4 regions of the Actinoplanes sp. L3-i22 genome follow, and region 2 is predicted to be linked to each of the others. Evidence: riboswitches for the same ligand, from Rfam matches in the RefSeq annotation. Region 2 holds a riboswitch; each other region holds the start of a gene.
What was found. A riboswitch is a leader RNA that binds a small molecule or an ion and turns the genes downstream of it on or off. The one in region 2 is predicted to bind cobalamin.

Region 1 (7,681 bases), 4.8 Mb from region 2:
CGGAAGGGGTACGCGGTCCGGGCGCCGAATCCGCCCGAGCCGCGTAGCGACCCGGCACGATGTGCCCCCACAAGGGGCGATCGAGCCGGGAGCCCCGCCTATGTTTATGATCTTGGCGCGTGATCCACAAACGTCTGTCCATAGTGGTGGCGACTGGATTGATCGGCGCCACCGCCCTGCTCGGCGCCACCCCGGCGTACGCCGACGAAACCGAGACCGCCGAACCACCCCGGGTTGAACTGGTCCTCGATGTCAGCGGCTCGATGGCGGCCGCCGACATCGACGGCGCGACCCGGATATCGGTGGCCAAGACCGCCTTCGGCAAGGTCGTCGACGCGCTGCCGGCATCCACCCAGCTCGGCATCCGCGTCCTCGGCGCCACCTACTCCGGCAAGAACAAGAAGACCGCCTGCCAGGACACCCAGCAGATCGTCCCGATCGGCCCGGTCAACGCGGTCCAGGCCAAGAACGCGATCGCCACACTCAAGCCGACCGGCTACACGCCGATCGGCCTGGCGATCAAGGAGGCCGCCGCCGACCTCGGCGACACCGGTTCGAGCCGGCGGATCGTGCTGATCACCGACGGCGAGGACACCTGCACCCCGCCCGACCCGTGCCAGGTCGCCCGGCAGCTCGCCGCCCAGGGCACCCACCTGGTCATCGACACGCTCGGCCTGACCCCCGACGAGAAGACCCGCAAGCAGCTGGTCTGCATCTCGACCGCGACCGGCGGCACCTACGCCGCGGCGAACAGCGAGGCCGAGCTGACCGAGCGGGTCCAGCAACTCGTCGACCGGGCCGCGGTGCCGCCGCCGGTCCAGCCGGCCACCGTCACCGGCAGCGCCGACTGCGCGAACGCGCCGCTGCTCGCCCCGGGCGTCTACACCGACCGGGAGAAGATCAGCGAGCACCGCTTCTACCGGGTCGCCGTGGCGCCGGACCAGGAGCTGCGCGCCTCGGTGAGCGTCGCGATCGACCGGGCGGTCTACCCGGACTACGGCGTACTGCTGAAGGCCGCCACCGCGGACGGCCGGGAGCTGGTCCGCGGCCTGGACGCCGGCGACGGGCGGACCGACGTGATGTCGGCCGGCCTGCGCTGGTCCGCCGACGAGCAGAAGGCGGACGCCAAGGCCTCGGCCGAGGCGGCGGACGCGGACAACGCCGACGAGGCCGGCGACGACACCCGGAGCACCGAGATCTGCCTGGTGGTCAGCAACTCGTTCTCCTCGCGGGTGGACACCGCGACCGGCATGCCGGTCGAGCTGAGCATCGACCTGGTCGACGCCTCGCACACCCCGGACGCCCCCGGCCTGGGCCGCGGCTTCCTGTTCCTGCTGGTCCTGGCGATCGCCGGACTGGTCGCCGGCGTGCTGGCCGGCTGGATCACCCGCTACTGGGTGGCCACCTGGAGGGAGAACTGATGCGGATCAAGCACCTCGCGCTCGCCGGTGCCGTGATCTTCGGCATCGCCGCCGTCCCGGCCCCCGCGTTCGCGGACGACCCGTCCCCGGCGCCCGCGGTGAACACCGCCGGCACCTCGTTCCTGACCGCGGTGCCGATCACCGCGAATCAGGCGGTCCAGGTCGGCGGGGTCACCGGCGACTACCTGTACTGGCAGTTCACCGCGGAGGCCGGCCAGCGCCCGGACCTCACCGCCACGGTCACCCTGCCCGCCAAGGGCCGGACCGGCGACGAGTCGTGGATCGTCGAGGTCTTCGACGGGCTGCGCCGCCGGCAGGCCTGTGTCGCCGGCGAGCAGAGCCCGATCGCCGCGAAGGACGCCGCCCAGGTGACCCTCGGCTGCCGGATCCGCCAGGTGCGCTCGTGGGCCGAGCCGCAGGACGGCGACCCGCTGCCGGGCACGTACTACGTGCGGCTGTCCAGCACCCAGGTGCCGGAGACCGACCTGGGCCTGCCCCTCAAAATCAGCCTCAGTCTCACCACGGCGAAGGGCGATCTCGACGCCGACCAGGGCGAACTGGCCAAGCCGCTGGTGCCGAACAACCAGCCGGGCACCGTGCTGACCACCCCGGCGCCGTCCGCCTCGGCCGCCGCGGGCGCCGAGACCGACAAGAGCGGCTTCAGCCTGGACTGGCTGCCGGACTTCTCCGGCCGCTGGTTCTGGACCGCCGGCGGCGGCATCCTGGCCGCCCTGACCGGCCTGTTCGGCTTCTCCCTGACCCGGCGGCGCCGCCGGGTCTGATGCACTTCAAGAGATTCATTGCCACGGCTGCGGCCAATAACTGATCGTCGCTCCCGCGGGGACCCTTCCGGGCCTCGCAAGGGCGCGGGGCGCCCAGAACACGAGACCCGCAAGGGCGACGTCCGCGGGTGGGCACGGTTGCAAAAACCACAAAAGCCCGGGACCGGTTCCACCGGTCCCGGGCTTTCCCGTGGTCAGCGGCCGCGACTCAGAAGTCGTCGTCGAAGCTGACGCTTCCGGTCACGCCGACCTGGTAGGCGGAGACCCGGCGCTCGAAGAAGTTCGAGAGCTCCTGGACGTCCTGCAGCTCCATGAAGGCGAACGGGTTCTTGCTGCCGTACATCGGCGCGATGCCGAGCACCTGCAGCCGCCGGTCGGCCACGTGCTGCAGGTATTCGCGCATGTCGCCGAGGGACATCCCGGAGACGCCCTGGGCGAGCAGGTCCTCGGCGAACTGGACCTCACACTCGACGGCCTCGGCCAGCATGTCGCGGACCTGCTGCTCCATCTCGGCGTCGAACAGGTCCGGCTCCTCCTGCCGGACGGTGTCGACCACGTCGAACGCGAACGCCATGTGCATGCTCTCGTCGCGGAACACCCAGTTGGTGCCGGAGGCGAGGCCCTGCAGGACACCGCGGGAGCGCAGGAAGTACACATACGCGAAGGCGCCGTAGAAGAACAGGCCCTCGATGCACGCGGCGAAGCAGATCACGTTGAGCAGGAACGCCCGCCGGTGCTCGCGGGTCTCCAGCTTGCGCAGATCGAAGACCGAGTCGATCCACTTGAAACAGAATTCGGCCTTACGCGCGATCGACGGAATGTTGTCGATCGCGGCGAACGCCTCGAACCGCTCGTTCTCGTCCGGCACATAGGTGTCGAGCAGGTTCAGATAGAACTGAACGTGCACGGCCTCCTCGAACAGCTGCCGGGACAGGTAGAGCCGGCCCTCCGGCGAGTTGACGTGCTGGTACAGGTTGAGCACCAGGTTGTTCGCCACGATCGTGTCGCCGGTGGCGAAGAACGCGACCAGCCGGGACACCAGGTGCTGCTCGGCCGGGCTCAGCTTGGCCAGGTCGGCGAGGTCGGAGTGGAGATCGACCTCCTCGACCGTCCAGGTGTTCTTGATGGCGTCCTTGTAGCGGTCGAAGAAGTGCGGGTACTTCATCGGCCGCAGGGTCAGGTCCATTCCAGGGTCGAGCAGCATTACTGGCAGGCCTCACAGATATCGGGGTTCTCAAGGGACGCGGCGAGCGCGCCGCCGGTGTCGCCGAGCAGGTTCAGGCTCAGCGTGGCGACCTGGCCGGCGCCGGACGGGTTGGCGACCAGGGTGGTGGTCTGCGCCGGGATGACGACCGGGGCCACCACTGCCGGCACGGCCGCGGCCGGGGCGACCGCCGCGGTGGTGGCCTGCTGGATCCGGGTCGCGGGGCGCGAACGCAGGTAGTACGACGTCTTCAGGCCGGACTTCCAGGCGTACAGGTACATCGAGGACACCTTGCCGATGGTCGGCGAGGCCAGGAACAGGTTCAGCGACTGCGACTGGTCGATGAACGGCGCGCGGGCCGCGGCCAGGTCGATCAGGGCACGCTGCGGGAGCTCCCACGCCGTACGGAAAATGTCCTTGATGTCGGAAGGCAGCTCGGTGATGCCCTGCACCGACCCCTCGGCCCGCTTGATCGCCTCGCGGATCGGGGCGGTCCACAGCCCGCGGGCCTTCAACTCCCGTACCAGATAGGTGTTGATCTGCAGGAATTCGCCGGACATCGTCTCGCGCTTGAACAGGTTGGAGACCTGCGGCTCGATGCACTCGTAGCAGCCGGCGATCGACGCGATGGTGGCCGTCGGCGCGATCGCCACGAGCAGCGAGTTACGCAGGCCGGTGGCCGCGATCCGGGTCTTCACCGACGCCCAGCGCGCGGTCTGCGACAGCTCGGCGCCCCACAGCTCGGGGTGCAGGTCGCCCTTGGCCGCGCGGGTCTCCGGGAACGACGGGTGCGCGCCGAACTGCTCGGCGAGACCGGCGGACGCCTCCAGCGCGGTCAGCAGGATCTCCTCCTGGACCCGGGTGGAGAGCTCCTTGGCCTCGGCCGAGTCGAACGGGAGCCGCAGCGTGAAGAACGCGTCCTGCAGGCCCATCAGCCCCAGGCCGACCGGCCGCCAGCGCGGGTTCGACGCCTCCGCCTGCTGCGACGGGTAGTAGTTGATGTCGATGACCCGGTCCAGGAAGACCACCGCGGTACGCACGGTCGCGCGCAGCCGCTCCCAGTCGACGCCGTCCGCCGTGGTGTGCGCGCCCAGGTTGATCGACCCCAGGTTGCAGACCGCGGTCTCGTCGTCCGAGTTCACCTCGAGGATCTCGGTGCACAGGTTCGACAGGTGGATGGTGTTGCCCGGCGCGCCGGTCTGGTTCGACAGCGCGTTCGAGCGGTCCTTGAACGTCATCCAGCCGTTGCCGGTCTGCGCCAGGGTGCGCATCATCCGTCCGTACAGGTCCCGGGCCTTGACCGTCTTGACGGCCTTCTTCTCCGCGTTGCGGTAGGCCTCGGTGAACTCCTCGCCGAAGAGATCGGGCAGCTCAGGGGCGTCCGACGGGTCGACGAGCGACCAGTCCTCGTCGGCCTCGACGCGGCGCATGAACTCGTCCGGGATCCAGTTGGCCAGGTTCAGGTTGTGGGTGCGCCGGGACTCCTCGCCGGTGTTGTCCCGCAGCTCCAGGAACTCCTCGATGTCCGGGTGCCACGGCTCCAGGTAGACGCAGGCCGCGCCCTTGCGCCGGCCGCCCTGGTTGACCGCGGCCACGCCCGCGTCGAGGGTCTTCAGGAACGGGACGATGCCGTTCGACTTGCCGTTCGTGCCCCGGATCAGCGCGCCCCGGCCGCGGACCCGCGACCAGGCGATGCCGATGCCGCCGGAGAACTTCGACAGCTTCGCGACCTGGTGGTACCGCTCGTAGATCGAGTCCAGCTCGTCCTTCGGCGAGTCCACCAGGAAGCAGCTCGACATCTGGGTGTGCCGGGTGCCGGAGTTGAACAGCGTCGGCGAGCTGGGCAGGTACGCCAGCGACGACATCAGGCGGTAGAAGCCAATCGCCTCGGCCGCGGTCTGCGACAGGCCGCAGGCGACCCGCAGCAGCCAGTACTGCGGGGTCTCGATCGGGATCCGCTTGGTCGGGTGGCGCAGCAGGTAACGGTCGGCGACGGTACGCAGCCCGAAGTACTCGAAGCGCAGGTCCGCGCCGAGGTCGATGGCGGCGTTCAACTCGTCCCGGTGCTCGGTGACGAACGCCAGCGTGTCGTCGCCGATCAGGCCCTCGGCGTGGCCGAGCGCGATCGACTCGCTGAACATGGTGACGTCCTGCTCGCGGACCTCCTGCGAGACCAGGTCGATCAGCAGGCGCGCGGCGAGCCGCGAATACTGCGGCTCCTCGCCGATCAGCTCGGCGGCCGTCTGGATCGAGAGCTTGTCCAGCTCCTCGGTGGTGGCGCCGTCGTACAGCCCGCTGATGGTCTTGGTGGCCACGCGCAGCGGGTCGACCTCGTCCAGACCGGTGATCCACCGCTCGACCGCGGCGACGATCTTGTTGACGTCGACCGGCTCCAGCTCGCCGTTGCGCTTGCGCACCTGCATCACCTGGCGGCGCTGCCCCGGAACGGTGGCCGCGTCCAGGCTTTTTTCCGGGCTCTTCTCCGGCGTGAGCGTCATGGCCCTCTTCCCTCGCGAGTCAACACGGCCGCAACCCGCGCAGGAAGACACCACACTCGCGCACGGGCCCGCAGGCGCGCACGGCAAAGCGAAGGCGTCGACCGTCCCACGCGGCCTTCGACCGCCGCACACGGTTTGCGTGCGGCGCGCTGGCAGGTCTTCGGACTCGTGGGCGACATGCTCGTTCCTACTGGCCGTCGCTTCCCAGGCCATGCGGCCCAGTGCCGTGTGACGGCGGTCGTTCCCACTCACCGCTGCGGGGCAGTTCCGGCCTCACACCGGATTCCCTCTTGCCTCGGCCCGCCCGTGAAGGCGCGCCGAACCAGCTGCGATCGACACTATATATGGGCCTCGCCGAGCCGACGCAACGCCATATGGTGTGTCGCACTCAGTCTCCCGAAAAACCCCAGAAGTAGATCTCGGACGGATTACCGGCGTCGTCGTGCAGCACCGCGCAGCGCCCGAGCCAGCGCTCATTGGCAAGATCCTCGATCACCCCGACGTGCGCCCTGGTCAGCTTGACGACCCCCGCGGCCGCCAGGATCTCGTCCTCCCGGAGCGGGACGACGGTACAGAGCGTCGCCTTCGACCGGGTCGGCACCACCTCGCGCACGTCGAGGATCGAGTGGGTCCCGCACTCCTGCACCGACTCGGACGACCAGAGCTCCTCCTCGGTCCGCGGCCGGTTCGGACAGTCGGCGGCGGACTTGCCGAGCTCGTGTGGCTCGGCCCACCAGTAGTCGCCCTCGTCGAAGACCTTCTTGCGCAGCTCGTCGAGCGCCCGCCCCAGATCAGGCTGGTACGCGACGTAGTAACTCCAACCGGAAGCACCCATGCCGAGATCAAACCAAGGGGGTACGACAGAAAAGCCGCACTACTCCCGCCGCCGCCGGAACAGGCCGCGGAGTCCGTCACGCAACATGGCGAGCAGCAGGAGGATCGGCACTACGCCCAGAAAGCCGATCACGGCGGCGATGAAGGTCACCCATCCCCGGCTGGGCAGTTCGGCGCGCGAGTACCCGATGCGACCCCGACTACCCGTGTTCTCGCCGATCGTGAACGTATCCCCCGGCTTCTCATCGGTGAAGAACCCGGGTTTGTCGATCGTCACGCGAGCCCGCCCGCTCCACGAGATCGAAACTGAGCATGCTTTGTAATAGCCGAACCCTTTGAGGCTGACCGGCCCCCGGCGCTCGCAACTCACGATCTTCGCCTCGCCCGTCCGGCGAGCATCGGCGAAATCCGCACCGGTGAAGCGGGCAACGGTCATCGACGTGGCGAGCAGGACGAACGAGACCGCCAAAATGATCAGAAGGCCGAGAACATTGCGGAACCACCCACCACGCCTGCTCTCGATCACCGGCCCGATCTCCGCGGCCCTCTGCTTGGCAGCCCTGGAACGAGCCACGCCGGCTTCGGCCTCGGCCAACATCTCCGCCATCCGGCGCTTGCGATAGGCCGCCCGATTCTCATCAGTCATCGCGCATCTCCAAGAGCATTCATCGGAATCTGCCGGCGGAGTGAATCAGTTGTCCAGCAGGGTGTCGCCGGTGGCGGCGCCGTTCTGGATGCTGTTGCCCCGGAGTCCTTCGCGTAAGGCGTCCACGGCAACCTTCGCCTTCGTACCGTAGACGACCTCATCGGCATGATCGAAGGTGTGATATGCCGCTTTGTACGCAGCCCATGGACCCGCGCTGTCCGCGAGGTAGCCGTCCGCCTCGGCGAGCTTCGCCGAGTTGAGGAACACCGACCCGAAGGTGGCTTCTTCCAGGAGAT
Region 2 (7,681 bases):
GCACCCGCGGCGAGTGGATGTCCCAGACGCCCGGCCCGACGCCCCGGCCGTACCCGATCGCGGCCAGGTCGCCGAGGATCTCCATCTTCGAGCGGGACGCCTCGATGCTTGTCACGTCCGCGTCGAGGGCGTCGATCGCGGTGATCACCTCGCCGAACTCCGAGTAGCACAGGTGCGTGTGCACCTGGGTGTCGTCGGCGACCCCGCCGGTCGCCAGCCGGAACGCGCCGACCGCCCACTCCAGGTAGGCCTGCTGGTCGGCCCGGCGCAGCGGCAGCGTCTCGCGCAGCGCCGGCTCGTCCACCTGGATCACCCGGATCCCGGCGGCCTCCAGGTCCCGGCACTCGTCGCGCAGCGCGAGCGCCACCTGGTCGGCGGTCGCCGCCAGCGGCTGGTCGGCGCGCACGAACGACCAGGCCAGAATCGTGACCGGGCCGGTCAGCATGCCCTTGACCGGCTTCGCCGTCAGTGACTGGGCGTAGCTCGACCAGGCCACGGTCATCGGCGCCGGGCGGGCCACGTCACCGAAGATGATCGGCGGCCGCACGCACCGCGACCCGTAGGACTGCACCCAGCCGAGATCGGTCGCGGCGAACCCGGCGAGCCGCTCGCCGAAGTACTGCACCATGTCGTTGCGCTCCGGCTCGCCGTGCACGAGCACGTCCAGCCCGAGCTGCTCCTGCAGCCGGATCACGTGCTCGACCTCGGCGCGCATCCGCTGCTCGTACCCGGCCGCGTCGAGCGTGCCGGCCCGCAGCCCGGCCCGCGCCGCCCGCAGCTCGGCGGTCTGCGGGAACGACCCGATCGTCGTGGTCGGCAACGCCGGCAGCTTCAGCCGCGCCTGCTGCGCAGCCGCACGCTGCGCATATTCCCCTCGCTCACGGTCCGCCGCGGTCAGGGCCGCAAGATTTGCCCGTACGGCGTCATCGCGCCACGCCGCGGGCGTCGCCGGCAGCGGCGCCGGCAGGTGCGCGGTCCCGTCGCGCAGGGCCTTGCCGAGCAGCACCACCTCGTCGACCTTCTGCCGGGCGAACGCCAGTCGCGCGAACAGCTCCGGGTCCAGCCGCGTCTCCACGGACAGGTCGACCGGCACGTGCAGCAGCGAGCACGACGACGACACGGCGACGTGGTCGGCGAGCGCGGTCACGGTCGCGCCGGTGGCCACCGCCCGGCGCAGGTCGGTGCGCCAGATGTTGTGCCCGTCCACCAGCCCGGCCACGATCGTCCGCCCGGCCAGCGGCCCGGACGCGGCCAGCCGTTCCAGGTTGCCCGGGCCGGCGACCAGGTCCAGGCCGAGCGCCTCGATCGGGGTGTCGAGCAGCGCCGGCAGGGCGTCGCCGAGCTCCCCGAAGTAGGTGGCGACGAAGATCCGCGGCCGGTGCTCCACCTCGCCGAGCCGGGTGTAGGCGTGCCGCAGGGCGTCGATCTCGGCCGGCGTCCGGTCGGCGACGTAGGCCGGCTCGTCCAGCTGGACCCAGGCGACGCCGGCCTCGGCCAGCGCGGTCAGGATCTGCGCGTACGTGTCGAGCAGGTCGTCGAGGCGGGCGAACGGATCCGGCCCCTTCGCCAGGAGCAGGAACGTGGCCGGGCCGACCAGCACGGGACGGGTCTCGATGCCCAGGGCGCGGGCCTCGGCGTACTCGGCAATCGGTTTTGCGGGGTTGGGGGTGAAGATCGTCTCCGGGTCGATCTCGGGCACCAGGTAGTGGTAGTTCGTGGCGAACCACTTGGTCAGTTCGAGCGCGGGCTCGGCGTCGACACCGCGCGCCATCGCGAAGTAGGTGTCCAGCGCGGGCAGCTCCAGCCGGCGGAACCGGGCCGGGATCGCCCCGACCGCGACCGCGGTGTCCAGCACGTGGTCGTAGTAGGAGAACGTGTTCGACGGGATCGCGTCGAGACGGGCGTTGCGCAGCTGCTGCCACACCTCGGCGCGCAGCCCGGCGGCGGTCGACGCCAGCGCCGCCTCGTCGATCGTGCCGGCCCAGTAGGCCTCGACGGCCTTCTTCAGCTCACGGTTCGCGCCGATGCGCGGATAGCCGAGCACGGTGCTCTGACCGAATGCGGTGCTCACAGGGGGTTCCTTCCCTCGAAGTGCCCGGCGGGCACACGGAAGGAGGGCTTCGGCCCCTGGGTCCTCCCGAGGGACCGCCGGCGGCGCCCGCCGGACGGCGGGCGCGGCGCTGGCAGGTCTTCGGACTCGCGGGCAGGACCGTTTCCGGTCGCCTACCGGCCGTCGCTTCCCAGACCTCGCGGTCCAGTGCTTGATGACGGCTTTCGTTCCCACTCACCGCTGCGGGGCAGTCCTGGTCTCGCACCAGGTTCCCTCTTACGACGCCGCCGTCTGGCTGACGGGGCGAACCAGCACTGCCGGTCATCCTAGCGTCGGAGCCGATCGATCCCCCGTGTGCCACGCGACACCCGCTAGAGCATCCTAGGAACCTGGGTTGAATCCTGGTCGACGCGGGCGGGCTGTGTCCGTACCGAATCGAAGATTGTTTCCTGAAGTTCGCCGGCGTCAGGCGGGACTCAGCGGACCGGGGCCGGCCGAGCCGATCAGGATCGGGTCGAGCAGCGTGACCAGGGTCCGCTGCTGCTCCGCGTCGAGCTCGCGGGTCGCCGGCTCCAGGGCGCGGCGGACGTCGGCGTAGAGGCGCCCGGTCAGCTCGATCCCGGCCGGGGTCAGGAACACGTCCGTCGCCCGCCGGTCGCCGGGATTCCGGTCGCGGCCGATCAGCCCGCGGCGCTCGGCGCGGTCGATCAGCCCGGACATCGACGACTTGTCCACGCCCAGGAACAGGGCCAGGTCGGTGACCCGGGCACGGCGGTCGCGCAGGATGCCGAGCACGCGCAGCTGGGTCAGGGACAGGTCGTTCTCCGCGCCGATCCGGGTCAGCACGCCCATCACCTGGAAACAGCTGCGGACCAGCGCGTCCACCACGGCGTCCGACGTCATGCCCACACCCTAGTTGACATAGGTGGGATTACCAACCATCCTCGGATTAGTTGGTAATCCCACCTATCTTTCGTGGAGGTTCTCATGCACGCCGCCGTCCTCACCTCGTTCGACGCTCCGCCGGTCTACCGCGAGCAGCCCGACCCGGTCGCCGCCGGCGACCACGAGATGGTCGTCGACGTGCTCGCCGCCGGCCTGCACCACCTGACCCGGGCCAAGGCCGGCGGCACGCACTACAGCGGCACCGGCGGGTTCCCGATCGTGCCGGGCGTCGACGCCGTCGTGCGTGACCCGGCGGGCGACCTGCGGTACGCCGCGCTCGACGACACGAACCTCGGGACGTTCGCCGACCGTACGGTGATCGACGTGCGCCGCAGCATCGTGCTGCCGGCCGGCGCCGACCCGGTCCGGATCGCCGCCGGGATGAACCCGGCGATGTCCTCCTGGGTCGCCCTGCGCCGGCGCATCGACTTCCGGCCCGGGCAGCGGGTGCTGGTCCTGGGCGCGACCGGCGGCGCGGGCCGGTTGGCGGTGCAGATCGCCAAGCTGTTCGGCGCCGCCCGGGTGATCGCCGCCGGGCGCGACGCCGACCGGCTCGCGGAGCTGACCGGCCTCGGCGCGGACGAGACGATCACCTTCGACCGGATCGAGCGGGCCGCCGACGTCGACGTGGTGATCGACTACGTGTGGGGGGACCCGGCCGCCCGGGCCATGGTTCCGATGCTGACCGCCCGCGCGGATCGCGGGGCCCCGCTGACCTGGATCCAGATCGGGTCGATCGCCGGGGAGGTGGCGGCCGTGCCGTCGGTCGCGCTGCGGGCGGCCCGGCTGCGGATCATCGGCAGTGGGATCGGGTCGGTCAGCCCGCGCGACTTCATGGCCGAGCTGCCGGAGCTCGCCGGGGCGCTGGGTGGGGGTGGGCTGGAGGTGCGGGCGCGGGCCGTGCCGCTCGCGGACATCGGCCGGGAGTGGACCTCGGAGACCGGCGACCGGCTGGTCTTCGTCCCGTGAATCGGCCGGTCACCACAGCACCCTGACCCTGACGTTCGATCCGCCCGACCCGGATTCCGGGAGCGGCGGGCAGGGGCGGCCGATGACGGGTCGCCGGGCGGGCTGCTAGAACTGGCGGATGTCGGTCACCAGGACCACCGAGGTCATTGCCGCTGTCCGTGAGCAGTTCGGGCCGGAGTTCGTGTCGGCCCGGATCGCCGCCGAGGATCAGGTGCGCGCGTTTCTCGACGAACAGCTCGGGGTGATGGACGCTGAGCGGATCATCGCGCTCGGCCGATTGATAAATCAGCACGGCAAACTCGGCCGGGCGCGGTTCGACCGGTTCACCCCGGGCTTCACCGGCGCGATCATGAGCAAGCTCGGCACCGACCCGGCCACGTTCAACCGGATGACGACCCGGCTGTGGCGTGAGCCCATCCCCGAGGCGCTGGCCACGCTCGGGCGGATCTACACGTTCCGGCCGATGTTCGCGCATGCCGGCTCATCGCTGCCCAGCTTCCTGCTCTACCTGCGCGATCCCGACCAGTTCGGCGTCTGCGTCAACGCGACGATGCTCGGGCTCGCCCAGGAAACCGGGGTCAGATACAGCGCAAACAGCCAGACCGCATACCAGACGTTCTGCGCTGATCTGCGCGCCTGGCGGGAGAGACACGGAGTGGCGCCGCAGGAGGCCGATGCGATCCTGACCGCCGTCATGCGCGCCGCTCGGCCGGCGCCGGCCGAGCCGGAACTGCCGCTGGAACTCGGCGTGGAGGAGGTCGCCGAGGGCTGCTTCCTCGAGGTCGAGCAGGTGGACCAGTGGGTTCAGGCGCTCACCACCGGGATGCGACAGGGGGTGTTCCACGGGCCGCCCGGCACCGGCAAGACCCACGTGGCACGACTGCTCGCCCGGCATCTGGCCACCTCCCCCGCGCACATCGAGCTCGCGCAGTTTCATCCGGCGTATTCGTACGAGGACTTCATCGAAGGGCTGCGGCCGGAGGCGTCCGAGGGTGGGTTGCGCTACGAGGTGCGTCCCGGGATCTTCGCGCGGCTGTGTGAGCGGGCCCGGGAGGCGCCCGGCGAGACCTTCGTGATGATCATCGACGAGATGAACCGGGCCGACCTCGCGGCTGTCTTCGGTGAGCTGCTCTACCTGCTGGAGTACCGGGACACCGAGGTGACGCTGCCGTATTCGCAACGGCGTTTCTCCGTACCTCCGAATGTTTTTCTGCTCGGCACGATGAACACCGCTGATCGCAGTCTGGCGATGCTCGATTTCGCGCTGCGGCGGCGGTTCAACGCTTTTCCGCTGCCGCCCGACGAGAAGGTGCTCGACCGGTGGACCGCGGGCCGCCCGGACGGCAACGCCGAGCTCGCGCTGGGTGTGTTCCGGCTCATCCGGGACCGGGTCGGGCCCGAGGCGCCGGTCAGTCCCGGGCACTCCTACTGGATGACGGAAGCCCTGGATGCCGCCGTCGCCGAACGGATCTGGGCGTACCAGTTGCGCCCCTACCTGGCCGAATACTGGTTCGAGCAACCGGCCGAGCTGGGGCGGCTGGACGCGGATGTCCGGACGCTGATCGCGGAACTCGCCTGAGATGCTGCGGCTGGTCGAGTATCAGACCAGGACGGTACGGCTCAGCGCGGGAGAAGCGGCCGAACTGGCCCGGCTGACCGTCGGAACGCGCGGCGAGCGCGAGCGGGCCCGGGTGATCGAGCGGCTGACACCGACGGCCGAGCCCGGCTGCTACGACCTGCAGCCGGGTCCGTACGTCGGCAGGTTTCAGCTGCTCAGCGGTCAGGTGGTCGAGGTCGCCGGCCGGTTCCCCTTTCAGGACCTGGCGACGCTGCTCGGGCTCGGGCGGGGCGCGGCGCTGCTCGACGACGCCGCCGCACCGGGCAGCGGCGGGCACAGCCTGGTGGACCTGATCGCGCTGGCGTTCGTCCGGGAGGCGGAGCGGCTCGCCGGGCAGGGGCTGGCCAAGGAGTACCAGCGGCGCGCCTTCACCCGGCCGCCCTATCCGGGGGTGCCGTCGGCGACCCTGCATCTCAAGGTGCACGCGGGCCGGCCGGATCGGCTGGCCACCTCGGCGAACCGGCTCACCCCCGACGTGACGCTGAATCGCCTGGTGGCGAGCGCGCATCGGCGGTTGAGCGGGTTGGCCTATCCGGAGGCGCGGCTCGGGGCCCGGGTGCGGGCGCTGGATCCGGCTTTTCGCGGCATCGGAAGCCTGCCGGCCGGGCGCCCGGTGGTGCTCGGCCCGGTCCCGGCCCGCTATCGCGAGATCGAGAAGCTGGCCCGGCTGATCCTGGATGAGCGCAGCGCGCTGCCCACCGGTGCGGGGGTGTCCGGGGTGAGCGTCATGTTCGACATGACCCGGCTCTGGGAGAACTATGTCGGTGCCTGGCTGCGGCACCGGTCACCGGAGGTCACCGTGGCCGCGCAGCAGGCGATTCCGCTGACCGACTCCGGGCAGAAGCGGACCGGGTATGCCGACTTCGTGCTGTATCGCGGCGGGGAGGCGGTCGCGGTCTACGACGCCAAGTACAAGCCGTGGCGGTCGCCGCCGAGTACCGATGAGATCTACCAGCTCTTCACGTACGCGCAGCGGCTCGGCGTCACCTCGGCGGCGCTGGTGTACCCCGCGGCCACGAGTCACCGGACCACGACGACGGTCGGTCCGGTGACCATCGAGTGCTGGGCTGTTCCGATCGAGGCCCTCGCTCGATGACTCTCCGCGTGATCAGCTCTTGCGCGGGGACTCGCCTTCCGGCTTGACGAGGTGGTCGCCGACGTTCAGGTCCTTCCAGACGTCCCGGTCGACCTTCACGTCCAACTGGGTGCCGTCGTCGAGCTGGACCTTGAGGCGGCGGTAGAGGTTGGCGCCGTCGAGCGCCGCGCGCGACTTCTTGATGACCGTTCCGGTCCAGGCGCTGTCGTTCGTCATCGATACCCTCCATGCTCGGTGCGGATGACTCTCAGCGTAGGAGTTCGCGCGGCTCCGGGGCCTCAGTCAGGAGACTGGTCCGGCCTCTACGACTTCCGGATGAGGCCGCGGACCGCCAGCACCGCGTCCGCGAACGCGCCGGGCGCCTCCTGCGCGAGGTTGTGGCCGGCGTCGACCAGGCGGTGCTCGTGACCGGCGAGGAACATCGGCGCGTGCCCGGCGGTGCCACCCGGCTTCAGCGTGTCGGTCGCGCCGTCCAGGGTCACCGCGGGCACGGTGATCCCCGGGCGGGTGGCGAGGCGGGCCTCGAGGTCGTCGTAGGCCGGATCGCCGGTCGCCTGGCCGAGCGCGTGCCGGTAGGCGTGGATGACCACGTCGACGAAGTCCGGGTTGTCGAAGGACGCGGCGGTCCGGGCGAAGGTCGCCTCGTCGAAGGCCCAGCGGGGGGACCACTGCCGCCACAGCATCCGGCACAGGTCGCGGCGGTGCGCGGCCAGGCTCTCCCGGCCGCGTTCGGTCTGGAACAGGTGCTGGTACCACACGGCGTGCTCGACGGCCGGGTCGAACGCGTGCCGCTGCCGCTCGATGTCGATGATGTCGTAGCCGCCCAGGGCCACCAGACCGGCCACCCGCTCGGGCCACAGCGCGGCCGCGACGCAGGAGGCGAGGCCACCCCAGTCGTATCCGGCCACGATCGGCCGGTCCAGGCGCAGCGCGCCGGCCAGCGCGATCAGGTCGGATCCGAGGGCGGCCTGCTGTCCGGCGCGCATCGTGCCGGCCGAGCGGA
Region 3 (7,681 bases), 2.5 Mb from region 2:
CCGCGGCGCCCGCGCGTGGTGGCCGGGCGGGGCGTGCGCCGCCCCGGGCCGCGCGGTCGAGGTGGTTGACGCGGTCGGCGCCGGGGACAGCTTCAACGCCGGCTTCCTGGCCGCCCGCCTGACCGGCCGGCCGATCGAGGAGGCGGTGGCCTGGGCCGCGATCGCCGGGTCGCTCAGCACCCGCGCGGCCGGCGGCACCGCGGCCCAGGCCGTCCCCGCGGAGCTGCTCGCGCGCCCTTAGTGCCATCGTGATGCCATTGCCTTGCGCGTGGCATCACGGTGATGCCATAGTGGCGTCATGGAACTGCGCCCCTACATCGAAGCCGTGCGTCATGAGCTCTCGCTCGCGGCCGCGGCCGGCGGCGACGACGCCCGCGAGCTGGCCGAGCGGCTGACCGCGCCGCTCGAGTCCGCGATCCGGCTCGCCCTGCTGGACGCCCTCTCCGAGGCGGCCACCGAGATCACCCGCGATCTCGCGCCCGGCTCGGTCGACCTGCGCCTGCGCAACCGGGAGCCGGCCTTCGTGGTGACCCCGGCCCCCGCCGACACCTGGACCGACCAGTCGGCGCCCACGCCGGAGCCGGCGCCCGCACCCACGGTGGGTGAGGACGAGGCCACCGTCCGGATCAGTCTGCGCCTCCCCGAGCACCTGAAGGGCCGGGTCGAGCAGGCCGCCACCCGCGCCGGCGTCTCGATCAACACCTGGCTGATCCGGGCCGCGGCCGCCGCGGCCGACGGCGACGCGCCCCGCCCCGCGGTGATCAGCCCGGCCACCGGCGGCCAGCGCTACACCGGCTGGGTCCGCTGACCCCCCTCGAAGGACCCCCTCGCAGGAGAACGGAGCTTCCCATGCCCATTTTCGACACCACCGGACCGATCACCGCCGTCGTCGACGTCGTGATCGGCGACCTCCAGGTGGTCGCGACCGACCGCCCGGACACCGTCGTCACCGTGCGCCCCGCCTCCGCCGCCAATGACCGGGACACCCGGGCCGCCGAGCAGACCCGGGTCGACCTCGTCTCCGGCATCCTGACCGTCCGTGGCCCCCGCCAGCCCGGCCTCGGCATGTTCGGCAAGGTCGGCTCGGTCGACGTGCTGATCGAGCTGCCGGTCGGCTCCGGCCTGGACGTGAAGCTCGGCGTCGGCGGGGCCCGCTGCACCGGCGCGCTCGGCGCCTGCCGGCTGCGCACCGGCGCCGGCGACCTGCAGGTCGAGCAGGCCGAGACGCTGTCCCTGGTGACCGGGATGGGCCTGGCCCGGGCCGAGTCGGTCACCGGCGACGCCACCCTGACCACCGGCTCCGGCCGGCTGGAGATCCGCTCGGTGGCCGGCCCGGCCGTGCTGAAGAACGGCAACGGCGAGACCTGGGTCGGCCACGCCGGCAGCGAGCTGCGGATCAGCTCGGCGAACGGCGACATCGGCGCCGACCAGGCCGCCGACGGCATCACCGCGAACACCGCGAACGGCAACATCCACGTCCGCGAGCTGATCCGCGGCGCGGCGACGCTGCGCAGCGCGGCCGGCCGGATCGAGGTCGGCATCCGGTCCGGCACCGCGGCCCGCCTCGACGTGCACACCCACTACGGCAAGGTCCGCAACGACCTGACCGCCGCCGACGGTCCGGCCGAGACCGACGAGCGGGCCGAGGTGCGCGCCCGGACGGCGTTCGGCGACATCCTGATCCACCGCTCCTGATCCACCCCTCCTGATCCACCGCACCATCCCCGGCCGGGGAGCCCGTGCCCCGGCCGGCGATAGCCCCTGCCCAAAAATGGGAGACGCGAATGACCGCGACAGTCACCACCCGGCCCGCCGTCTCGGTGGCCGGCCTGCGCAAGACGTTCGGCACCAAGACCGTCCTCGACAACATCGACCTGACCGTCACCGAGGGGACCGTGTTCGCCCTGCTCGGCCCGAACGGCGCCGGCAAGACCACGATGGTCCGGATCCTCGCCACCCTGCTGCCGGCCGACGGCGGCTCGATCCGGGTGGCCGGGCACGACCTGGCCCGGGACCCCGACGGGATCCGTGCAGCGATCGGCCTGACCGGCCAGTTCTCCGCGTTCGACCGGCTGCTGACGGTCCGGGAGAACCTGCGGCTGATGGCGAACCTGCACCGGCTCGGCAAGGCCGAGGGCGGCCGCCGGGTGGACGCCCTGATCGAGCGGTTCGACCTGGCCGAGTCGGCGAACAAGCCGGTGTCGCTGCTCTCCGGCGGCCAGCAGCGCCGCCTCGACCTGGCGATGACCCTGGTCGGCAACCCCCGGCTGATCTTCCTGGACGAGCCCACCACCGGCCTCGACCCGCGCAGCCGGCACACCATGTGGCAGATCGTCCGCGGCCTGGTCGCCGAGGGCGTCACGGTCTTCCTCACCACCCAGTACCTGGACGAGGCGGACGAGCTCGCCGACCGGATCGCGGTGCTCGACCACGGCCGGATCGTCGTCGAGGGCACCCCGGACGAGCTGAAGCGCCGGATCCCGGGCGGGCACCTGCGGCTGCGCTTCGCCGACCCGGCGGCGCTGCAGGCGGCGGCCTCGGTGCTGGACGGCACGCAGCGCGACGACGAGGCGCTGACCCTGCAGGTGTCCAGCGACGGCGGCGTGGCCTCGCTGCGCACGGTGCTGGCCACGCTGGACCGGGCCGGCGTCGAGCCGGCCGACCTGACCATCCACACCCCGGACCTGGACGACGTGTTCTTCGCCTTCACCGGCGCGCCCGCCACCACCCCTGCCGAGCACGAGGACGAGGAGACCCGATGACCACCCTGGCGCACACCATCACCGACTCGCGGACCATGTTCCAGCGGCAGTTGCTGCACCTCAAGCGCTACCCGTCACTGACCCTGATGCTGATCGGGCTGCCGGTGATCTTCCTGCTGCTCTTCGTCTACGTGTTCGGCGGCACGCTCGGCGCCGGGCTGGGCAGCGGCGGCGGCCGGTCCGCGTACGTGAACTACCTGTCCCCCGGCATCCTGCTGTTCACCATCGCCGGCGCGGTGGCCGGCACCGCGATCTCGGTGGCGATGGACATGAACGAGGGCATCGTCGACCGGTTCCGCAGCATGGCCATCGCCCGCGCGTCGCTGCTGACCGGGCACGTCCTGGGCAGCCTGGTGCAGATCTTCATCGCCCTGTTCTTCGTGCTCGGCATCGCGCTGGCGATCGGCTTCCGCCCGAACGCCACCCCGGTCGAATGGCTGGCCACCGTCGGCATGCTGCTCGCGATCTCGTTCGCGCTGACCTGGCTGGCGGTCGCGCTCGGCATGGTCGCCGACAGCGTCGAGACGGCCAGCAACACCCCGATGATCCTGAGCCTGCTGCCGTTCCTGGGCAGCGGTTTCGTCCCCACCGAGACGATGCCGGCCGGCCTGCGCCAGTTCGCCGAGTACCAGCCCTTCACCTCGATGATCGAGACCCTGCGCGGCCTGCTGCTCGGCACCGGCATCGGCAACAGCGCCTGGATCGCCCTGGCCTGGTGCACCGGCATCTCGGCCCTCTCCTACCTGTGGGCCAAACGCAAATACAACCAAAGAGCCACCCATTAAAAACACCATTGCGACGGTACGGCGGTAGCCCCGCCCCGAGGCCCAGCCGGAACCTCCCGGCTGGGCCTCGCACCCGCGGTCAGTCCCGCCCCGGGCCACCCCACCGGTCCTCGTGCCGGGCGAGCCGCAGTGGCCGCCGGCTCCGCCACCCGTGCCGTTCCAGGTCCGGGACCTCCGGCACCCGGCTCACCGGTCCCAGGCACAGCCAGGCGACCGGCCGGATGCCGTCCGGGATGCCGAGCAGTCCCCGCAGGAACTCCTCGCGGTAGAACGACACCCAGCCCACGCCCAGGTCCTCGGCCGTCGCGGCCAGCCACAGGTTCTGGATGGCCAGGCACACCGAGTAGAGCCCGGCGTCGGCGATCGCATGCCGCCCCAGAACCGCGGGACCCCCGCGCTCCGGGTCATAGGTCACCACGATCGACAGCGTCGACTCCAGCACCCCGTCGATCTTGATCCGGGCGAACCGGGCGGCCGCCTCCGGCTCCAGGGACGCGGCGAACACGTCCCGCTCCGACCGCACGTGCTGGTGAAACGCCTCCCGCAACCCCCGGTCCCGGACGACGACGAAGTCCCACGGCTGGGACATGCCGACACTGGGCGCGGCGTGCGCGGCGGTCAGGATCCGGTCCAGCACCGCCGCCGGCACCGGCCCACCGGTGAACTCGCCCCGGACATCACGGCGGCGGTGAACGATCTCGTACAGGTCGTGCGTCATGGCAGGCTCCCGCTGCGCTCGGCCCCGGGCATGCCGGGGCGATCAGGCGCGAGGCCGGTCTTCGGACTCCCGGATCGTCACCTCACCGCCCGCCTTCCCAGCCGTCCCCGGCCAGTGGCTACGCGCGAACGCGTATGGGCGGCAGCTCCCCGGTCACCGCGGCGGGCCCGTGCCGGATTCCCACCGGCTTCCCAGATTCTCCCCACCAGCGGCGGGGCACCTCGCAACAGTTCATGCCGTCGCCGACCCTATCGCCCCCGCAGAGCCGCCTCCGGGGACCGCCGGTCCCGGCCGTAAAATCCGGCCGATCACCACCCTGCCGGGAAGGCCGCATGCACCTCTACGGCTACGACGAACAGCCAGTGACCCCTGTCGACGAGTGGCTTGATCCGGAGCGTCTGATGAAGACCTTCGGCGTCGACCGCGCGGCCGCCGATCGCATCATCGAGGAAGAACGCGATCGCCCTTGTCCGTCGAGCACGGAATTGGCGGTCGACGGGTCGTACCTGTTCGAGGAAAAAGCATTCTGGCCGGCCCACCTGTCCTATACCGTCGGCGAGGAAACGGCTGCCGAGCCGGCTTTCGGTCTTTCCTGGGCCGACATCGAGAGCATCGGTCGACCGCTGATCGAGCGTCCCGATCGGTGGCCGGCATTTACCGTGCCCCTTCCGCGCGGCGGGGTGATCCTCATCATCCACCGGACGCAGGTGCCCCGGTCCTTGGGCCGAGGCGGCAGATGGGTGCGGCGTAAAGCGGAACACCACATGGAGTTCTGGCTCGCTCCCCCGAGCGGCGACGGCATGCTTCTGGCCGATGTGTCGGCTGAGCGCCTGGGGCCGGGCCTGCGCTGGCCGGAGCTCAAAGGCATCGCTCAGGCCGGCGCGCCGGATCGCCGGGAGATCGCCCGCCGGCTTCTGCTGCTGGCGCCGATCCTCGGCGACAAGGAGCAGAGCGACGAAGCCGTCGCCTGGTTCGCCCGGGCATTGTCGCTCATGGGCGGACTCGACCGGCTGTCAATGCCGGTCCGCCGCGCCGCCGACGGACTCGCGAACGGCAATGAACTGTTCGGATACGCGAGCTGGCGGCACGACGACGACATCTGGATCTGCGACGGCATCGACAGCGCCAGAAATCCGGCCGGCCACCTCGCCCTGCCGCCCCGGGACCTCCGGCGAGCCGGCGAAACGCTGCAATCCCTGGTCGAGAATCCCTAGGATTCGCCGGCGCGGGCCACAAAGCCGCGAGATCAGCCCGGTGGTCCAGCCGACACCGGTCGGCTGGACCACCGCATGGTCAGGCGGGGCAGGTCACATCGTGCGCCGGGCGGGTGCCGTCGGTCAGGAACGCGGTCACCCAGGCGTCGCCGCAGGGGTTTCCGTTCTCCAGGTAGGAGCCGTGGCCACCCGCGTCCACGGCGACCATCCGGGCGCGGTCGCCGAAGGCGGTGCGCAGGTTCAGCGCCTTGCGATAGGGCGTGGCCGGATCCCGCAGGTTCTGCACGAGCAGCACGTTCGACGGACCGTCCGGGGTGACCCGCACCGGCGGCTCGACCGGGGCGGGCGAGAACGCGCAGGTGTAGATGTTGACCGGCATGCCGGCCGTGAGCGGGAACGCCTGCCGGTTCGCCGACACCCCTGCGGCGTACGACCGGATGTCCCGCGGCCAGCGCACGTCGTGGCAGATCGTCGCGTTCAGCACCGCGAACGTGTTCTGCAGCGCCGCCTCGGGCGCGGCCCCGGTCGGCGGCAGCGGGCCACCCGCGAGCGCCGCACTCATCAGCCCGGCCAGCTGCGGGAACCGCGAATCCGAGTAGAGCCCGTTGAGCAGGTTCGACCGCAGCGTGTTCCCGTCCAGCACCGGCGGATCGGCTCCGGTCCACGGCAGCGGTTCCCGGTCCAGCGAATCGGCCAGCCGCAGGTAGGTGCCACGCACCGCCGCCGGGTCGACGCCGAGGTGGTACTGGCCGTCGCGGGCGGCGGCCCAGGCCGCGAAGTCCGGGAACCGGTCCTCGACCCCGATCGCGTAGTTCGCCGCCCAGCCCCGTTCGACCAGCTCAGGATCCGGGTCGTCGTTGCTGTCGAGCACCACGCGATCGGTGTGGGCGGCGAACATCGTGGCGTAGACCGCGCCCACGTAGGTGCCGTAGGAGACGCCCCAGTAGGAGATCCGCCGCTCGCCGAGCGCCTGCCGGATCGCGTCCAGGTCGCGAGCCTCGTTCCGGCTGCTGATGCTGTCGTAGACCGGCCCGCCGTTGTCCGCGCAGGCCGCGGCCGCCCGCCGGGACCAGTCCACGGTCGGCGTGATGTCGCCGCCCGCGCCGGGCCACGGCATGATCCGGGTCTGGGTGATGTCAGCCGGCTGCAGACCGCACGAGACCAGCGCGCTCGCCCCCACCCCGCGCGGGTCGAAGGAGACCAGGTCGTAGCGATCGAGAACGGACTGCGGCAGCTTGCCCACATAGGCGCTGGGCCGGTTGACGCCGGAGTTGCCCGGGCCGCCGGGGATCAGCACCAGCACCCCGCGGCGCAGGCCGGGCGCGGCCGTCCGGAGGCGGGAGATCGCCAGGTCGAGGCGCGGCCCGCCGGGCCGGGCGTAGTCGACCGGGACGGACACCGTGCCGCACTCCTGGCGCGGATCGACGGCAGCGGACGCCGGGCAGGCCGACCAGGCCGGGCCGGGTGGGGTGGCGGACCAGGCCGGCACCGGCACCGCGAGGCCGGTACTGACGAGAGCGGCGATCAAGACCGTTTTCATACGGTCGAGCCTCGTCACCCGATCGCCCGGGGTCGATAGACCTGGCTCCCCGCCGATGGTCGGGCTAACCCCACCACGGACCTCAGGACGCGATGATCACCTCGGTGCCGGTACGGCGGATCGCGTCGATGCCGGCCGGGTCCGCGCTGGCGTCGGTGACCAGCGTGGCCACGTCGGTGACCGGGCAGATGCCGGCCAGGCAGACCTTGCCCACCTTGGAGCCGTCGGCGACCACGATCACCCGGTCGGCGCGGCGGATCATCGTGGCGTTGGTGTTCGCCTCGATCTCGTCGTGGGTGGTCAGGCCGCCGCGGGCGCTGATCCCGTCGACGCCGACAACCGCGACCGCCATGTTCAGCCCCTGCAGCGCGTGGTCCGCGATCGGCCCGACCAGCTCGTACGACTGGGTCCGGGACACCCCGCCCGTCATGATCAGTTTCAGCCGGGGGCGCAGCGCCAGCTCGGACGCGATGTTGAGGGCGTTGGTCACCACGGTCAGGTCGACGCGCTCGGCGAGCAGCCGTGCGAGCAGGTGCGTGGTGGTGCCGCCGGTCAGACCCAGGGTGAGCGGGCCCTTCGGGAGCAGCCCCGCGACCGTACGGGCAATGAGGGTTTTCTCTTCCCGGTGTTGACCTGTGCGGTAACGGACCGGCAGCTCGTAG
Region 4 (7,681 bases), 3.1 Mb from region 2:
GGTCGACGGTGGTGACCAGCCGCTCGATCTCACTGGACATCGACTGCCGGTTCGGCAGCGAGGTGAGCGGGTCGTGGGTGGCCTGGTGCTCGGAGTGCAGCTGCGCGGCGACCTGGCCCTGCACCGCGGAGATCGCCCGGAACAGCAGCAGCACCACCATCAGGGCGCCGGCGACCGCGATCAGCAGCCGGTGCGAGGCGGCGCTGGTACCGGTCGTCAGGAGCAGGCCGAACGGCAGGAACAGGGCCGGCACCAGCACCGCCAGGCGCTGCCAGGACCAGGCCTGCACGGGCAGCCGATCGGCCCGGCTCATCTCCACCACGGACGGATGCAGCGCGGCCACGCCCAGCGCCGTGTACGCCGGCACGTACGGCAGGTTGAGCAGCGGGGACGCGTAGATCTGGCCGTTCACGCCGACGATCGCGTACGCGGTGTCCCCGAGGAACAGTCCGACCATCATCACCAGCAGCGCGACCATGCTGACCGGCCAGGTCTTGGTGGTGAAGGCCAGGTTGATCACGAGCAGCGCGAGCATCACGTCGAAGAGCGGATAGCTGCTCTGGATGATGGAGAGCAGCGCGGGCCGCCCGGAGATCGCCGCGGCCGGCGCGGCGAGCAGCAGCGTGCTGGTCACCCCGGCGGCCAGGCAGACGATCAGCCCGTCCAGCACGGCGTGCTTCTCCAGGCTCTGCCGGGCCCGCAACAGCATGAACAGGAAGCCGCCGAGCAGCAGGTAGCCGCTGAACGTGGCCACGTCGGCGAGCAGCGGCAGCGGCATCGCCAGGTTGGTGACGGTCGGCCGGATCAGCAGCCCGACCAGGAACAGCAGCGCGGCCAGGGCCATCATCAGCCACGCAGCAGGTGGCTCGGCGCCCCAGCGACGGGGACCGAGGAAGCAGGCCACCACGGTCAGCACACCGAGCAGGACCAGGCTTCCGGAGGCGAGGCCGGTCGACGAGTAGGCGGTGTAGACCGCGGTCACGACGACCCCGAAGGCGGCCATGATCTGCCATTGGCGGCGGGCGATGGCGGGCGGGAGCACGGAGCGCACCGGGCATTCCTCCCGTTTTGCCCTAAGACTTAGCTTTTGCTCACCGTAGCAACGCGCGGGTGGTCGAGTGGCCGGGTTCCGACTTCCCGCCACCTTTGTGCGTGGCCGGCCCACGATTCTCCCGGCCCTTGCGGGCGGCCGGCTCGCGGCGGCCGTGGACGAAGGCGGTCGGGCAGCCGCTGTGCCGGAGCATCTCGTAGGCCACCGACCCGAACCGGGCGGCGCCACCGGTCCCGCGCGGCCCGAGCACGAGCAGCGCGGAGCGCCGGGACGCGCGTTCCAGGGCGGCGGCCGGTGTCCCGGTCAGCAGCCGGCGGCGCAGCGGCGGCAGGTCCGGCACCGCGGCGATCACCTCGTCGAGCACCCGGGCCCCGGCGCTCTCGCCGCCCTCGCTCTCGCCGGTCGCGTACGCCACGTCCAGCCGGCGCCCCCGGCGGCGGGCCATCTCGGCGGCGAACCGGAGCGCCAGGACGGACGGCCCGGAACCGTCCACCGCGGCCAGCACCCGGCCGGCCGGCGGCCGCGGACCGTGCGTCACGATCACCGGGCACCAGGCCTGGGTCACCACCTCCAGCAGCGCCGACCCGCCCGGCCGCGCGCCGACGACCAGGATCGTGGCGGTCCGGCTGTACCGGCGCAGCACCGATCCGGGTGATCCATCCACGAGTTGACCGCGCACATCGACGCCGGGTGTGGAACGCTGGGCGGTGGTGACCGCCTCCTCGACGACGCGTGAGGCGACCTGGCGGTCCCCCGCCGCGTTCCAGGTGAAGGCGTGCACCACGAACAGTGAAGTGCCTCGGGAGACCGCCTCGCGCGCGCCGAGGCGCACGGCGGCCAGACCGGCCGCGGTCTTGTTGACGCCGACCACCACGGGCGGCCGATTCGGGATCTGCATCGGTCCGACCTCCGCTCCCCGTAACGTTCTCGCAATATACCGATCATTATCTATGGCGCAACGGTCCATAGGGACTGGTGACCAATGCCTCACCGGGTGGCCACCTGATGACCCATTCAGGTTGAGGGTTTACGGTGAACGGCAAAATCTTTGGGACATCTGCCGGTGAAGTGAGGGAAATACATGACGGATGTCAAGCTCGACCACCCCGGTGGCCAATTGTCGATGGGCGTCACCGACGCCGTCGACGGGCCGGGCGGCATCGACGTCAGTGCTCTGCTGAAGGAGACCGGTTTCGTCACACTCGACGTCGGTTTCGTCAACACCGCATCGACCACCTCGGCGATCACCTACATCGACGGTGACGCCGGAATTCTCCGCTACCGCGGATACCCGATCGAGCAGCTGGCCGGGAAGTCGTCGTTCCTGGAGGTCTCGTACCTCCTGATGAACGGCGAGCTCCCGACCGAGGCTCAGCTGCGCGACTTCGGCGACAAGATCCGTGTGCACACGCTCCTCCAGGAGGAGATGCGGACCTTCTTCTCCGGTTTCCCGCGTGACGCGCACCCGATGGCGGTGCTCTCCTCGGCGGTCACCGCGCTGTCCACCTTCTACCAGGACGCGCTCGACCCGCTGGACGACGAGCAGGTCGATATCTCCGCAATCCGGCTGATGGCGAAACTTCCGACGATCGCGGCGTACGCGTACAAGAAGTCGATCGGTCACCCGCTGCCGTACCCGGACAACTCGCTCGACTACGTCGAGAACTTCCTGCGCCTCACCTTCGGCCTGCCGACCGTCAACTACGACGTCGACCCGAAGGTCGCGAAGATCCTCGACATGCTGTTCGTGCTGCACGCCGACCACGAGCAGAACTGCTCCACGTCGAGCGTCCGGATGGTCGGCTCGGCCCAGGCGAACCTGTTCGCCTCGGTCTCGGCCGGCATCAACGCCCTCTCCGGCCCGTTGCACGGCGGCGCCAACGCGGCGGTGCTCGAGATGCTCGAGCAGATCCGCAAGGACGGCGGCGACGTCAACTCCTTCGTCACGCGAGTGAAGAACAAGGAGAAGGGCGTCAAGTTGATGGGCTTCGGCCACCGGGTCTACAAGAACTACGACCCGCGCGCCGCCATCGTCAAGAAGGCCGCCCAGGAGATGCTGTCGACCCTGGACAACCCGGACCCGCTGCTGGAGATCGCGTTCAAGCTCGAGGAGATCGCGCTCCACGACGACTACTTCGTCTCCCGCAAGCTGTACCCGAACGTCGACTTCTACACCGGCCTGATCTACAAGGCCATGGGCTTCCCGACGAAGATGTTCACGGTGCTGTTCGCCATCGGGCGTCTTCCGGGCTGGATCGCTCAGTACCGCGAGATGATGCACGACCCGGCGAACAAGATCGGTCGCCCGCGGCAGATCTACACCGGCGCGCCGGTCCGCGACTTCGTTCCGATGTCGCAGCGCTGAGAAGTTCCACGGCAATTCTGGGAAAGAACTGAACGACACGGCCCGGACTCAAGAGGCGGAGTTCGGCGCCGGCACTGGCGGAAAGACTTTTGAAAACGCGCCCCACCGGAAATCCGGTGGGGCGTTTTCGCGTCCCCGATCGCCCAGGGTGGACGGTGCGGCTGCTCTTCGAGCAGGACCTACTTCAAGATCAAGTTCATTTTTGCCTCGGTCCGCCGGGGTCCGGATCGTCGCTCCCGCGGGGACCCTTCCGGGTCTCGCAAGGGCGCGGGGCGCCCAGAACACGAGACCCGCAAGGGCGACGTCCGTGGGTGGTCACGGTTCAAAAGAACCCACGCGACCCGGTTGCCGGGTCACCGCCCAGCCGCGTCCCGCGGTGCAGGCCGGCGCTGAGGGCTGTTTCGAGGGCCGGGAAGGACCGTGAGTGCCAGCCGGGGAGCGCGAGCGGCGCGCGGGCCGGGCCGACACTGTCGGCTGCGGCTGAGGTGGCAGGCGGGGTTGCCGGGCGCGGCGGGCGTGTGATCTGCCTGGTCGCTGTTTGACGGGCGGACCGGCGGTAGGAAAGAGTGATCGCCGAGCGGTCGCGGAGGAACCCGGTGCGAGTCCGGGACGGTCCCGCCACTGTGACCGGGGAGCGATCCGCTGCGGCGGCAGCCCGCCACGGCCCGTCCGGGCCGGAAGGCGAGCGGGGAACGGCGATCCGGGAGTCAGGAGACTCCGGCCGCTCGTGACAGCCGACGCGCGGGCGTGGACACCCGCCGGGAGGGAACACCCTGTGACGACTCCGTACCCGTTCTCGGCCGTGGTCGGCCTCGACGACCTGCGCCTCGCCCTATTGCTGACCTCGGTGTCCCCGGCGGTCGGCGGGGTCCTGGTCCGCGGGGAGAAGGGCACCGCCAAGAGCACCGTGGTGCGCGCGCTGGCCGGCCTGCTGCCTCCGGTCACCGTGGTGCGCGGCTGCCGGTTCGCGTGCGACCCGGCCGCGCCCGACCCGGAGTGCCCCGACGGGCCGCACGCCGCCGACACCCCGGCGGCGTACCGGCCCGCGACGCTGGTCGAGCTGCCGGTCGGCGCCACCGAGGACCGGGTGGTCGGCACCCTCGACATCCAGCGGGCGCTCGCCGACGGGGTCAAGGCGTACGAGCCGGGCCTGCTCGCCGCCGCCCATCGCGGGGTGCTCTACGTCGACGAGGTCAACCTGCTCCCCGACCACCTGGTGGACCTGCTGCTGGACGCGGCCGCGATGGGCCGGGCGCACGTCGAGCGGGACGGGGTGTCGGTCAAGCACGCGGCCCGGTTCCTGCTGGTCGGCACGATGAACCCGGAGGAGGGCGAGCCCCGCCCGCAGCTGGTCGACCGGTTCGGCCTGGTGGTGACGGTGGCCGCGCCCCGGGACGCCCGCCTGCGGGCCGAGGTGGTCCGGCGGCGGCTCGCCTACGAGCTGGACCCGGCCGCGTTCGCGGAGCGCTTCGCGGCCGACGAGCGGGAGTACGCGACGCGGATCGCGGCCGCCCGGGCGATCCTGCCGACGGTCGTCCTGCCGGACGCCGAGCTGGACCGGATCGCGCGGATCTGCCTGGCCTACGGCGTGGACGGGATGCGGGCGGACATCGTGGTGGCGCGGTGCGCGGTCGCGCTGGCCGCCTGGCACGGCCGGGACCTGGTCACCGCCGCCGAGGTGGCGGACGCCGCCCGGCTCGCGCTGCCGCACCGCCGGCGCACCGACCCGCTGGACCCGCCGGGCACCGACGAGGAGAAGCTGGACCAGGCGCTCGCCGAAGCGGAGCGCCAGGCGCAGGAGGACACCGACGGCGAGGACCCGGACCTGGGCCCCGACGACGGCGGCCCGGACACGGACGGGCCCGACGACGGCGGCCCGGACACGGACGGGCCTGACGACGGCGGCCCGGACGGCGGCCCCGATCGCGGACCGGATGGCGGCGGCCCGGCCGGGGATCCTCCGCCGAACGGCTCCGGGACCGGTGGCACGCCGCCGCTCACGGATGCCCCGCCGAACACCGACGACACCGCTCCGGTGGGCGGGAAGCAGCCGGCCGCGGCCGGCGCCGGCCCCGCCTTCCGCCCCCGCACCCTGCGGATCTCCGCGCTCGGCGGGGGCGGGCACACCGGGAAGCGGTCGCCGGCCTACGCGCGCCGCGGCCGGGTGATCGGGTCCCGGAAGCCGGTCGGCAAGCTCGGCGGCGCCCCGCACCTGCCGGCCACCCTGCGGGCCGCGCTGCACCGGGGCGCGCTGGACCGCGGGCTCCGGTGGGGCGTGGAGCCCCGCGACCTGCGGGAGGCGATCCACGTCGGGCGGGAGGCGAACCTGGTGCTGTTCGTCGTGGACGCGTCCGGGTCGATGGCCGCGCGCAAGCGGATGACCCTGGTCAAGACCGCGGTGCTGTCCCTGCTGCGGGACGCGTACCAGCGCCGGGACCGGATCGGGATGATCACGTTCCGGGGGACCGACGCCGAGGTGGTGCTGCCGCCGACCTCCAGTCACGAGGTCGGGGTGATGCGGCTGGCCGCGCTCCGGACCGGCGGGCGCACGCCGCTCGCCGCCGGCCTGCGCGCCGCCGCCCGGACGATCGCCACCGAGCGGCGCCGTGACCCGCGCCGGCGTCCGCTGCTGGTGCTGGTGACCGACGGCCGGGCGACCAGCGGGCCCGATCCGCTGCTGCTGGCGCCGGCGTTGTCCGGGGTGGCCGCGGTGGTCGTCGACTGCGAGTCCGGTCCGATCCGGCTGGGCCTGGCCGGTCGGCTGGCCGCCGCGCTGCGGGCCGACGTGATGCCGCTCGACCAGCTCGAAGCCGCCACCGCGCGGACCGGCCCGGCCGCGAGCGCGACCGCGCAGACCGGCCCGGCCGCGAGCGCGACCGCGCAGACCGGCTCGGCCGCGGGCGTGACCGGGCGGACCGGCCCGGCCGCGGGTGCCGCGGCTCCGGGGGACCGGGCGTACCGCCGCGCGGCCTGACCGCGGAAATTCGTGATCGCCGCTTGACTCTGCCCCTGGGGCCGACCCGAAGGTGGTCACCGAGGCCGGGGACGGAAGGGAACAGCGGGCCGGGCGGTGTGGCGCGGGCGATGGTCACGACGTACCGGTGAATTGAGGTTTTTGGTGGAAGCTGACCGCGACCGATCAGCGGACGCCGGGGCACGCGGGACAGCGCCGCCACCGCGCTGAAGCAGCAGCCGGGGCGGCGGCCACCGCCGTACGGGAAAGGGTTTTTCGATGCCGCAGGGGAAAGTGACGACCGTGCCCGACGACGGGCTGACGACGCGGCAGCGCCGGCGGCAGGCGGTGTTCGCCGTGCACACCGGGCCGGGCAAGGGAAAGTCGACGGCCGCGTTCGGGATGGCGCTGCGGGCGTGGAGCGCGGGCTGGCCGATCGGGGTGTTCCAGTTCGTCAAGTCGCAGAAGTGGAAGGTCGGCGAGGAGACCGCGCTGAAGGCGCTCGACGGCGTCAACGGCACCCCGGTCACCTGGCACAAGATGGGTGAGGGCTGGTCCTGGATCCAGCGCGCCGGGACCGAAAGGGATCACGCCGCCGAGGCCGCCGAGGGCTGGGCGCAGATCAAGCGGGACCTGGCCGCCGAGACCCACCGGTTCTACGTGCTGGACGAGTTCACCTACCCGATGAAGTGGGGCTGGGTGGACGTCGCCGAGGTGATCGAGGTGCTGACCAACCGGCCCGGCACCCAGCACGTGGTGATCACCGGGCGGGATGCGCACCCGGACCTGATCGAGGCCGCCGACCTGGTCACCGAGATGACCAAGATCAAGCACCCGATGGACGCCGGCCGCAAGGGACAGCAGGGCATCGAATGGTGACGATCCCGCGGGTGGTGATCGCGGCGCCCGCCTCCGGGCACGGCAAGACCACGGTGGCCACCGGGCTGCTCGCCGCGTTCGCCCGCCGCGGCGTGCCGGTGGCGCCGTTCAAGGTCGGGCCGGACTACATCGACCCCGGCTACCACGCGCTCGCGGCCGGCCGGCCGGGCCGCAACCTGGACCCGGTCCTGGTCGGCGAGGAGCTGATCGGCCCGCTGTTCGCGCACGGCTCGCAGGGCGCCGAGCTGGCCGTCGTCGAGGGCGTGATGGGCCTCTACGACGGGCGGACCGGGGCCGGCGAGACCGGCTCCACCGCGCAGGTCGCCGAGCTGCTGCGGGCCCCGGTGATCCTGGTCGTCGACGCCGCCGCGCAGGGCCGTTCGGTGGCCGCCCTGGTGCACGGCTTCCGCAGCTTCGGCACCGTCCGGCTGGC

Region 1: it holds a riboswitch for cobalamin, as region 2 does, so the genes downstream of both, L3i22_RS02310 (ribonucleoside-diphosphate reductase subunit alpha) here and metE (5-methyltetrahydropteroyltriglutamate--homocysteine S-methyltransferase) in region 2, are expected to answer to the same signal.
Region 3: it holds a riboswitch for cobalamin, as region 2 does, so the genes downstream of both, bluB (5,6-dimethylbenzimidazole synthase) here and metE (5-methyltetrahydropteroyltriglutamate--homocysteine S-methyltransferase) in region 2, are expected to answer to the same signal.
Region 4: it holds a riboswitch for cobalamin, as region 2 does, so the genes downstream of both, L3i22_RS37650 (VWA domain-containing protein) here and metE (5-methyltetrahydropteroyltriglutamate--homocysteine S-methyltransferase) in region 2, are expected to answer to the same signal.

Annotation. Positions count from the first base shown of each region.
Region 1 is NZ_AP024745.1:499,101-506,781, reverse strand. Features, by position in the region: gene L3i22_RS02325 (VWA domain-containing protein) at 120-1,421, shown strand; gene L3i22_RS02320 (peptidase) at 1,421-2,203, shown strand; gene L3i22_RS02315 (ribonucleotide-diphosphate reductase subunit beta) at 2,412-3,407, opposite strand; gene L3i22_RS02310 (ribonucleoside-diphosphate reductase subunit alpha) at 3,407-5,905, opposite strand; cobalamin riboswitch at 6,039-6,247, opposite strand; gene L3i22_RS02305 (hypothetical protein) at 6,294-6,740, opposite strand; gene L3i22_RS02300 (DUF6346 domain-containing protein) at 6,780-7,385, opposite strand; gene L3i22_RS02295 (hypothetical protein) at 7,431-7,681, opposite strand, start outside.
Region 2 is NZ_AP024745.1:5,321,330-5,329,010, reverse strand. Features, by position in the region: gene metE (5-methyltetrahydropteroyltriglutamate--homocysteine S-methyltransferase) at 1-2,071, opposite strand, end outside; cobalamin riboswitch at 2,165-2,378, opposite strand; gene L3i22_RS23655 (MarR family winged helix-turn-helix transcriptional regulator) at 2,516-2,953, opposite strand; gene L3i22_RS23650 (zinc-binding alcohol dehydrogenase family protein) at 3,038-3,964, shown strand; gene L3i22_RS23645 (McrB family protein) at 4,083-5,543, shown strand; gene L3i22_RS23640 (McrC family protein) at 5,545-6,678, shown strand; gene L3i22_RS23635 (hypothetical protein) at 6,691-6,894, opposite strand; gene L3i22_RS23630 (alpha/beta fold hydrolase) at 6,981-7,681, opposite strand, start outside.
Region 3 is NZ_AP024745.1:7,772,511-7,780,191, forward strand. Features, by position in the region: gene L3i22_RS34935 (carbohydrate kinase family protein) at 1-241, shown strand, start outside; gene L3i22_RS34940 (hypothetical protein) at 299-808, shown strand; gene L3i22_RS34945 (DUF4097 family beta strand repeat-containing protein) at 850-1,695, shown strand; gene L3i22_RS34950 (ATP-binding cassette domain-containing protein) at 1,785-2,762, shown strand; gene L3i22_RS34955 (ABC transporter permease) at 2,759-3,547, shown strand; gene bluB (5,6-dimethylbenzimidazole synthase) at 3,627-4,265, opposite strand; cobalamin riboswitch at 4,300-4,504, opposite strand; gene L3i22_RS34965 (hypothetical protein) at 4,598-5,479, shown strand; gene L3i22_RS34970 (alpha/beta hydrolase) at 5,559-7,019, opposite strand; gene L3i22_RS34975 (DeoR/GlpR family DNA-binding transcription regulator) at 7,102-7,681, opposite strand, start outside.
Region 4 is NZ_AP024745.1:8,374,963-8,382,643, reverse strand. Features, by position in the region: gene L3i22_RS37665 (bifunctional diguanylate cyclase/phosphodiesterase) at 1-1,051, opposite strand, end outside; gene L3i22_RS37660 (universal stress protein) at 1,092-1,949, opposite strand; gene L3i22_RS37655 (citrate synthase) at 2,133-3,416, shown strand; cobalamin riboswitch at 4,003-4,134, shown strand; gene L3i22_RS37650 (VWA domain-containing protein) at 4,144-6,390, shown strand; gene cobO (cob(I)yrinic acid a,c-diamide adenosyltransferase) at 6,649-7,248, shown strand; gene L3i22_RS37640 (cobyrinate a,c-diamide synthase) at 7,242-7,681, shown strand, end outside.